DNA from 3 places in the Paeniglutamicibacter sp. MACA_103 genome. Region 3 is predicted to be linked to each of the others. Evidence: predicted binding sites of a transcription regulator. Region 3 holds the regulator's gene; each other region holds the start of a gene.
The links. The regulator LexA, encoded in region 3, represses DNA repair genes until DNA is damaged. The targets are predictions, from matches to a motif close to TCGAACANNTGTTCGA.
Positions count from the first base shown of each region.

Region 1: ruvA (Holliday junction branch migration protein RuvA) is a predicted target of LexA. The motif match lies at 1,159-1,174, and genes of this name have one in related genera.
Region 2: ACIPVK_RS14545 (DNA polymerase III subunit alpha) is a predicted target of LexA. The motif match lies at 1,696-1,711, and genes of this name have one in related genera.

Region 1 is NZ_JBIXLN010000030.1:4,311-7,581, forward strand. It holds gene ruvB (Holliday junction branch migration DNA helicase RuvB) at 1-472, opposite strand, end outside; gene ruvA (Holliday junction branch migration protein RuvA) at 482-1,102, opposite strand; gene ruvC (crossover junction endodeoxyribonuclease RuvC) at 1,225-1,833, opposite strand; gene ACIPVK_RS14420 (YebC/PmpR family DNA-binding transcriptional regulator) at 1,843-2,598, opposite strand; gene pdxT (pyridoxal 5'-phosphate synthase glutaminase subunit PdxT) at 2,601-3,271, opposite strand, start outside.
Region 2 is NZ_JBIXLN010000030.1:37,780-41,050, reverse strand. It holds gene ACIPVK_RS14555 (hypothetical protein) at 1-74, shown strand, start outside; gene ACIPVK_RS14550 (dihydrolipoyl dehydrogenase family protein) at 218-1,582, shown strand; gene ACIPVK_RS14545 (DNA polymerase III subunit alpha) at 1,835-3,271, shown strand, end outside.
Region 3 is NZ_JBIXLN010000013.1:43,373-46,643, reverse strand. It holds gene ACIPVK_RS08240 (histidinol-phosphate transaminase) at 1-616, opposite strand, end outside; gene ACIPVK_RS08235 (LysM peptidoglycan-binding domain-containing protein) at 719-1,105, opposite strand; gene lexA (transcriptional repressor LexA) at 1,394-2,113, shown strand; gene ACIPVK_RS08225 (ATP-dependent DNA helicase) at 2,234-3,271, opposite strand, start outside.

The sequences.
Region 1 (3,271 bases), on a different contig from region 3:
CGAGGGTGAAGGGCGGGAGCTCCAGCGGGATGGCCGTCGCGCCGGCACCCTTGCCCACGATGATGTCGACCCGGAAGTCCTCCATGGCCATGTAGAGCATTTCCTCGGCCGGGCGGCTCATCCGGTGGATCTCGTCCAGGAAGAGCACCTCCCCCTCGGTCAGCGAGGAGAGGATGGCGGCCAGGTCGCCGGCGTGCTGGATGGCCGGGCCGGAGCTGATGCGCAGCGGCGCGTTCATCTCGGCGGCAATGATCATCGACAGCGTGGTCTTGCCCAGGCCCGGGGGGCCCGAGAGCAGGACATGGTCCGCGGTGCGTTCGCGGATCTTGGATGCCTCGAGCACGAGGGACAGCTGCTGGCGCACCCGCGCCTGGCCGACGAAGTCGTCGAGGTTCTTCGGGCGCAACGCGGCCTCGAGCACCCGTTCCTCGGGCTCGGGGCCGGCATTGGTCAGGGCGCCGGTTTCGGTCATGTCCTACTCCTAGTTTCCGGGCCGGTTCCCGCGCCCCAGGGAACGCAGCACCGCCCGCAGGATTTCCGGCACGCTGCCGCTTGCAACAATTTGCGGGTCGTTCTTGGCCAGTGCGTCCAGGGCCTTGACCGCGTCCTTCTCCGTCCAGCCCAAGCCCGTCAGCGCCTCGAGGACCTGTGGTTCCCAAGACCGGGCGGCAAGGGGACTGCCCGCGGGCACCGCGGCGCCGGTGGGGACGAGCTTGCCGTTGAGTTCCAGCACGATGCGCTCGGCGCCCTTGGGCCCGATGCCCGAGACCTTGGTGAAGGCCTTGGTGTCCTTGGTGCTCGCCGCAATGCGGACCTCTTCGGGGGTGTGCACCGAGAGGATCGCCAGGCCGGTGCGCGGGCCGATGCCCGAGACCCCGGTCAGCACCTCGAAGACCTCGCGTTCGTCCCCGCTGGCAAAGCCGAAGAGCGTCATCGAGTCCTCGCGGACCACCATGGAGGTATGGACCAGCGCCTCGCGGCCCACCTGCAAGGTGGCCAGCGTCTGCGGGGTGGCTTGGATCAGCATGCCGAAGCCGCCGACCTCAATGACCGCATTGTTCAGGTTGACCTGTTGCGGCACTCCTCGCAGCATACTGATCATGTGGGTATTCCTCCGTGGTACCGGGCTGCGCGGTGGTTCCCGAACACGCAAGCCATGCGAATATATCTACGAACAGCTTACAGGTTCGGAGGGCGCCTCCCGCGGAGGCGCCGCCTTCCGGGTTACCGGGCCTTGACCGAGCGGGCCTTGGCTTCGGCGGCGATCCATGCGCGCTGGGCGGGGGTCAGCCCCGAAGATCCGCCTGCGGGTCGCGAGCCCGAGGCGGAGGCAGCGGCGCCGGCGGCGCCGAATGCGGCACCGCGCCAGCCGTGCGTAATGGCCAGGGCCGCGGCATCGGCCGCGTCGGCGGGCGACGGAGGCGCGTCAAGGCGCAGGATCTTGGCCACCATCTTGCCCACCGCGTCCTTGTTGGCTCCTCCGGAGCCGGTCACCGCGGCCTTGACCTCGGTGGGGGTGTGGAGGGCGACCGGGATGTTGCGGCGGGCCGCGGCAACGATGACGACTCCCGAGGCCTGGGCGGTGCCCATCACGGTGCTCACGTTCAGTTGGCTGAAGACCCGTTCAAGGGCCACTACGTCGGGCTTGTGCTCGTCGAGCCAGGCATCGATGCCGTCGGCGATGGCGAGCAGGCGCGCATCCAGCGGGGTGCCCGGCGGGGTGCCCACGACGCGCACGTCGATGAGCGTTGCCCGGCGGTTGGGTTCGACGTCGACCACGGCCAGACCGCAACGGGTCAGTCCGGGGTCGACGCCAACCACTCTCAAGGGCATGGAAGAGGACTAGTCCTGTTCGAGTTCTGCCATGACCTCGGCACTGATGTCGGCGTTCGAGTAAACGTTCTGGACGTCGTCCAGTTCCTCGAGCGCGTCGGCCAGCTTCAGGAACTTGCGGGCCGAATCGGCATCCAGCTGCACCTGCATGGAGGGAACGAATTCGATTTCGTCGCTCTCGTAGGCGATGCCGGCTTCCTCGAGTGCCGCAACAATGGCGCGCAGGTCGGTGGGCTCGGAGTGGATCTCGAAGGATTCCCCGGCTTCCTTGACCTCGTCGGCGCCCGCGTCGAGCACTGCCATCAGCACGTCGTCCTCGGTCAGGCCGTTCTTCGGCAGGCCCACGACGCCCTTGCGGGCGAACATGTAGGCAACGGAACCCGGATCGGCGATCGATCCGCCGTTGCGGGTGATCCCCAGGCGGACCTCGGAGGCCGCGCGGTTCTTGTTGTCGGTCAGGCACTCAATGAGCAATGCCGAACCCTGCGGGCCGCGAGCCTCGTAGAGGATCTCGGTGTAGTCGATGACCTCGCCGGTCAGGCCGGCGCCGCGCTTGATGGCACGGTCGATGTTGTCGCTGGGCACCGAGGTCTTCTTGGCCTTGGACACCGCGAGTTCGAGGCCCGGGTTTCCGGCCAGGTCGGCGCCGCCCGCGCGGGCGGCGACCTCGATGTTCTTGATCAGCTTGGCGAAGGACTTGGCACGCCTGCTGTCGAGGATAGCCTTCTTGTGTTTGGTGGTAGCCCATTTGGAGTGGCCGGACATGCTTACGCGTCTCCTCTGATCATTTGAATAAAGAGTTCGTGGATCCGACGCTCTCCGCCCACCTCTGGGTGGAAGGAGGTCGCCAGCAATTTTCCCGAACGTACTGCAACAATTCTATCCACCCGAAGCCCATCCGCGCCCAAGGGCGTGTTTTCGGCGGGGACCTTGGCCAGTACCTGCACCGATTCGCCCACGCTTTCGACCCACGGTGCACGGATGAATGCCGCCCGCACCGGTGCTGTCTCCCGGTTCGGGTCCTGGCTGGGAAGGGACTCGAGCCCGCGGATCGCCAGGTCCACCTCGAAGGAGTCGACCTGGCGCCCGAAGGCGTTGCGTTTGACCACCATATCGATTCCCCCGAAACTTTGCTGGGGTTCGCCCTTGAGGTTGCTCGTCGGGTCGGCGATGGTGTCGGCCAGCATGATCATTCCGGCACACGACCCGTAGACCGGGAAACCGTCGGCGATCCTGGCCTTGAGCACCTCGGCCACGCCGTACATGCGCGAGAGCTTGTCGATCACCGTTGATTCGCCGCCGGGAATGACCAACCCGTCAAGTTCGGCGAGCTCGCCAGGGCTCTTGACCGGCAGGGCCTGTGCGCCCAGCGATTCGAGTGCGGCCAGGTGTTCGCGTACATCCCCTTGCAGGGCAAGAACCCCAATTCGTGGCGCCA
Region 2 (3,271 bases), on a different contig from region 3:
AGGTTTCCCGCCAGGTCGAGACCGGCCGGTGGCGCATCATCCGCATGCCCGAGGCATACCGGGAGAGCGCCTAGCGAAGGTGCGGAGGCGCAAAAGCCCGCCCCGGCCACCGCGCGTGCGGGGCGGGGACTCTGGCCGTGGGAGGGGGCAAGGTGCAAGGCTAGGGGGCAGGCGCCTGGATGATGGCCGCAAAGGACTCGAACACGGGAGTGCCCTGATGGAAGAAGTATTCGATGCGGCAATCATCGGGATGGGCCCCGGCGGCGAGGTCGCGGCCGATCGGCTGCTGAGCGCCGGCAAGAGGGTCGTTGTCTTCGAATCCGAACTCATCGGAGGGGAGTGCGCCTACTGGGCCTGCATCCCGTCCAAGACCATCCTGCGCGGCCCCGAGGTCAACATCGAGGCCGACGGCACCGCGGGAGCCTCGGTGAACGCCCTGGACTGGGAGAAGGCCCGGGATTACCGCGACTACATGGCCCGTCACCTCGACGACGGCGCCCAGGCGGACGGGTATGCCAAGCGCGGGGCAACGGTGGTGCGCGGCAAGGCTGCCATCGCCGGCCCCGGGCACGTGGCGGCCAACGGGCGCGAATACCTGGCGCACCACATCATTATCGCCACGGGAACCATTCCCGTGGTCCCCGACTTCCCGGGCGTCGAAGACATCACCGCCTGGACCAATCGCGAGGTCTACACGCTGAAGGCGCTGCCCCGCTCGGTGGCCATCGTGGGCGGAAGCGCCGTGGCCCTGGAAGCCGCGTTTTTCCTCTCCGGGTTCGGGGTCGAGGTCACGGTGCTGAACCGAAGCGCCCGGCTGCTGGGCCGAGAGGAACCCGAGGCCTCGGCGCTCGCCGAAGGCTACCTGCGCGATCGCGGGGTCAAGGTCCTGGCCAACAGCTCCGTGGCACGCGGGCGGCGCGGAGAGGACGGAGCCAGCATCCTGGCGTTGCGCGAGGGCGGGGAGATCGCCGTCGACGCGGTCATCTTCGCCACCGGGCGGACCCCGCGCACCGAAGGGCTTGACGTGGCCCGGGCGGGGGCAACCCTCGACGGGCACGGCAACGTGAGGGTGGACGAGCACTGCTGGGCTGCCGAAGGGCTCTGGGCCATCGGGGACGTCACCGGGATCATGCCCTTCACCCACGTGGCCAAGTACCAGGGGCGCATCGTCGCCGACTGCATCCTGGGCAGGGAGAGAAGCGCGAGCTATGACGGGATTCCGCGCGTAGTGTTCGCCAGCCCGGAAATCGCCGCCGTGGGCCTCACCCGCGAACAGGCCGAGGGGCGCGGGATCGACGCGGTGTCCATCCAAGTCAACCTGCCCGAGGCGATCTCCCGGCCCTGGACCTACGAACAGGACCCGCGCGGGGACCTGGGCATCCTGGTGGACCGGCATCGGAGGGTCATGGTCGGGGCCTGGGCCATCGCCCCGCAGGCCAGCGAATGGATCCACCAGGCGTCCATGGCCATCAGGGGAGGGATCCCGCTGGAGGTCCTGCGCGACATGGCACCGCAATTCCCCAGCTATTCCGAGGCCTACCTGGTGGCCCTCGACAGGCTCGGGGCGACCGAGGGGATCTAGCCGCCCGGGAAGGTGGGCATTCTCACCGGACCGGATTCCGCCGCAGGTCGGCGGCGGGATCCGGCCGCCCGCCCGCGCCACCTGGGGGCGCATGGGCCGCCCGAGGGCTTGAATCGAACACGTGTTCTAATATGATGGTGTTATCCCCTCATCCGGGCACGGCGCCGACCCGGCACCCGGGCCCAAGACCACGCCCCGGCATCCGCCGGGGCACCTGAACCAGGGGGGAGCGGAAGACAGGGGGATGCGGCCATGGCCTTCACCCACCTGCACGTCGCCTCGGCCTTCAGCGCACACTACGGGGTCTCCTGGCCCGAGGACCTGGTCGCCGCCGCGATCGCCGACGGGGCCGACGCCCTGGCCATCACCGATCGCGACGGGCTCTACGGAAGCGTCAAGCACCTCAAGGCCTGCCATGAGAACGGCATCGACCCCATCCTCGGGGTGGACCTGGCCATCCTCGAACCCGCACCGCCACCTGCCGCCCCCGGCAAGCCCCGGCCGATGCGAACCGCGGGACGCCTCGTCGTCCTGGCCAAGGGGCACGCCCACGGCGCCGGATACGCCGCCCTCTGCCACCTGGTCACCGCGGCGCACCAGCCAGCCACCGCCGCCGGGGCGCCCAAGGGACATGTCGGGATCACCCGCGAGGAACTGGCCCAGCATGCACTGGGCCCGGAGGGGGAAGTGCTGCTGACCACCCTGCTGGGACCGGGCTCCGACATCGGCCTGGCCGCCGGGCACCGCCACTACCCCCAGGCCCGCGCCGCCCTGCGCACCTGGCGCACCCTGCTGGGACCCGACGCGCTGCGGGTGGAGATCACCACGCACCTGAACAACCCCGGGGACAGGCTCAGCACCGCACACGCCATCCGCATGCTGCGCTGCGCCGCCTCCGCGGACATCGCCCCCGTCCTCACCAACGCCGTGCGGTACGCCGAACCCGACGGGGCGGCCACCGCCGACGTCCTGGACTCGGCCCGGGCACTGAGCTCCCTGGAAACCCTCCACGACATCCAGCCCAACGGACAGGGCTGGCTCAAGCCCGCCGGACAGATGCAGCACCTCGCCGCGGAGATCGCCCGCTACGCCTCCGACTCCTCCCTGGCGGCCACCTTGCTGCGCAACACCGCGGCGCTCGCCGACTGGGCGCGGATCGACCCGGTCACCGACACCGGGTGGGGAATCCCCGTGGTCCCCGAGGCCCACATCATCGGCATCACCGCCGACCCCGACACCGAGCTCGCCGCCCGCGCCGAGGCGGGCATCACCCGGCTGCTCCCCAGCGACGCCAACGACCCCGCGCTGCGCCACCGCCTGAAGGCGGAACTGTCCACCATCTCCGACCTCGGATTCGCCCCCTACTTCCTCACCGTCGCAGAGGTCAGCTCCATGATCACGGGGATGGGGATACGCTCCGCCGCCCGCGGGTCCGGCGCCTCCTCCCTGGTGAACTACCTCATCGGCATCAGCCAGGTAAACCCCCTGGCCCACGACCTGCTCTTCGAACGCTTCCTCTCCCGCGACCGCGCAACCCTGCCCGACATCGACATCGACGTCGAATCCGCCCGGCGGCACGAGATCTACCACAAGATCTTCGACCGCTTCGGGCACCGACGCGTCAGCCTCATGAGCATGCAAAACGGCTACCGCGCCCGCGGGGCGGTACGCGACGCCGGAGCGGCGCTG
Region 3 (3,271 bases):
GCGCGAATTCCGCATACGCCTCGTCGACGATCACGATGGCGTTGCTGGCCTTGCCTGCTTCGTAGACCGCTTCGACGACATCCAGGCCCAACGCGGTACCGGTGGGGTTGTTGGGTGAACACAGGATGACGATGTTCGGCGCCGCCTCGCGGACCTGCGCCGCGGCATCGGCCGCCGAAAGTCCGTAGTCCGCCGAACGCACACCCGGGACATAGGTGGTGTCCGTCCCGGAGGCCAGCAGGGGGTACATCGAGTAGGTGGGAGGGAAACCCATGACTGAGCGTCCCGGCCCGCCGAAGGCCTGCAGGATTTGCTGGAGGACCTCGTTGGAGCCGTTGGCGGCCCAGACGTTGTCGGCCTCGAGCCCGTGGCCGAGGTAGGCCGCAAGCCGTTCACGCAGTTCGGTGAATTCACGATCGGGGTAGCGGTTCAGTCCGACGGCGGCCGCTGAGACTTCTTCGACAATGGCGCGATGCACTTCCGCGGGCAGCGGGTGCGTGTTTTCATTGACGTTCAATTGGATGGGTACGTCAATTTGGGGTGCGCCGTAGGGTTCGAGACCTTGAAGATTTTCTCGCAGGGGCAGATTTGCCAGGCGATTTAGCCGTTCATTCACGGGTCAAGTCTACGGCGGGGGCCGGTGGGCCCGAGAATCTTCGCCGGTGCCCAGGGTAATAATCGGTTCTCAATGAACCCAGGGGCTCCGGCGGACGGTGCCCTAGCTTCCGGTGGGAACGAAGAGTTCCGCGCCGGGGAGCAACACCGAGCTGTTGAGGTTGTTGAGGTCGCCGATCTGGCGGACCGCCTCGCGGGGTTCGAGCTGCGGGGCGAATTCGCGGGCAATTCCCCACAGGGTGTCGCCCTCGATGACCGTGACGGTGACGGCCTCCACGCCCAGCGGGATGTCCGCCGAGGCGTTGGCCGGGGAGAGGAACAGGCCCAGGAGCATCAGAACCGCGGCACTCACCACGAAGATGGGCAGCCCGATCAGCACGAATTTTCCGCGTCGGGTAAGCCGCAGGGGCGCCAGCGATGGCTGCGGCTCCGGCAGGTAGTCGTTGGATGTTACAAGGTGGAGCGGGGCCGAGAAAGCAGTGTTTGCCACGTCTTTGCCTTTCCTCTGAATTCGCTTTGCCGACGGGGGCCCGGGGGGCCGCAATCGAACATGCGACGATTATTCGAACGCACCTTTCGAACATGTGTTCGTAGTGCGTATCTTATTTCTAGCACTTTTCGACGACACGTGTCCAGATCCGTTCGAACAAATCTTTGAAAGCAGTGACTTTGTCTACTAGGATGGTGGTTGTGGGGCGATGTATTTACTACATCAGCCCACACCGACAATTTGCGGCACGCGCGGGCAACCGGCGACGATCGGGATGAGGCATTGACAATGACGACCGAACAACGAACCCCTCGACGCGACGCGAAGAGCCTGACCATTCGCCAGAAGAAGGTCCTGGAGACCATCCAGCGCTCCGTAAGCAGCAACGGGTACCCGCCCTCGATGCGGGAAATCGGGGATGCCGTGGGGCTTGCCAGCCTCTCGAGCGTGACTCACCAGCTCAGCCAGCTCGAGAAGCTTGGCTACATCAGGCGCGATCCGCGCCGCCCACGTGCGATGGAGATCCTGCTGCCGCTGCAGCTCAAGAACGAGGCGAAGCTCGAGGTCGTGGAGGGGCAGCCTGACCTCAAGGCGGCCAACGGGATGAACGTCTCGGACCTGACGACCTCCGCGGACACCGCGATGGTTCCGCTGGTCGGACGCATCGCCGCCGGCGGTCCGATCCTGGCCGACCAGGTGGTTGAGGACGTCTTCGCACTGCCGCGCCAGCTGGTGGGACACGGCGAGCTCTTCATGCTGAAGGTCAGCGGTGACTCCATGATCGATGCAGCCATTTGCGACGGCGACTGGGTTGTCGTGAGGCGCCAGCAGACGGCCAACAACGGCGACATCGTGGCCGCCTTGCTCGAAGACGAGGCCACCGTGAAGACCTTCCGCCAGCGTGACGGGCACACTTGGCTGCTGCCGCAGAACTCCCGATACGAACCGATCCTTGGTGACGCCGCAACCGTCATGGGCAAGGTTGTATCGGTCATGCGTTCGGTCTAGGACCGCCGCCGCAACTCATCCCAAAACACCTTTGGGGGCCGATCCAGTGATCGGCCCCCAAGGGTGTTTTTCGTTTCCATGCCCATCAGCCGCAACCGGCAGGGGCAGGGCGACGGGGACTCAGCCTTCGCTGAGCCTTTCGAGCGCGGAGATGACGGTGGCCTTGTTCGGCGTGGCCCACAGCGGTGGCAGGGATGCTCGCAGGAAGGTCCCGTAGCGTTCGGTGGCCAGCCGCGAGTCCAGCACCGCGACCACGCCCTTGTCGTTGACCGAACGGATCAGGCGTCCCGCACCCTGGGCCAGCCGCACCGCGGCATGGCTTGCGGCCACGGCCATGAAACCGTTTCCTCCGTGCTTTGCGACGTCCCGGCTCCGTGCCGAGGACAGCGGATCGTCGGGACGCGGGAACGGGATCTTGTCGATGATGACCAGGCGGCAGGCGTTGCCCGGCACGTCCACGCCCTGCCACAGCGTCATGGTGCCAAAGAGGCACGTGTCCGGCTCTGCGGAGAACTGGTCGACCAGGGCCTTCATGCTGGATTCGCCCTGGCACAGGATGGGGATGTCCAGGCGCGCACGCAGGATCTCGGCCGCTTCCTCGGCCGCGCGGCGCGAGGTGAACAGCGCCAGCGCCCCTCCGCCGGAGGCCTTGATCAGGTCCTCGATCTCCGACAGCGTCTCCTGGGACATCTGGCGCCCCGGCTTGGGCAGGTGCTTGGCAACATAAAGGATGCCCTGCTTGGGATAGTCGAAGGGGCTGCCCACGTCGACGCCGTTCCAGGTCGGTGCGCCGTCGCCCACGAGTCCCAGGGAACCGGCAACCGGCTCGAAGGCGGCCCCGATGGCCAGGGTCGCGCTCGTGAGGATCACGGTGCGGCCGTCAAAGAGGCCTTCCCGGAGCTTCCCCGCGACCGAGAGCGGCGCGACCATCAAGGTCGGCTGGCTGGATTCGTCGGGCTGGACGTAGCCCTCCCCCGGGCTGAAGTGGCCGGGCCGCGACGCCCAGATCACCTCGCGCTCCTCTGTCATTTCAAGCATCTTGGTGCACTGCTCCACCAGGTACATGACCTGCGAGCGGGCCATCTGGCGTCCGCCGTCGGCCGGGGCGTTGGCCTCGGGCTTGGAGTCGGAGAGGACCACGCGCGCGGCCTCGGCGAT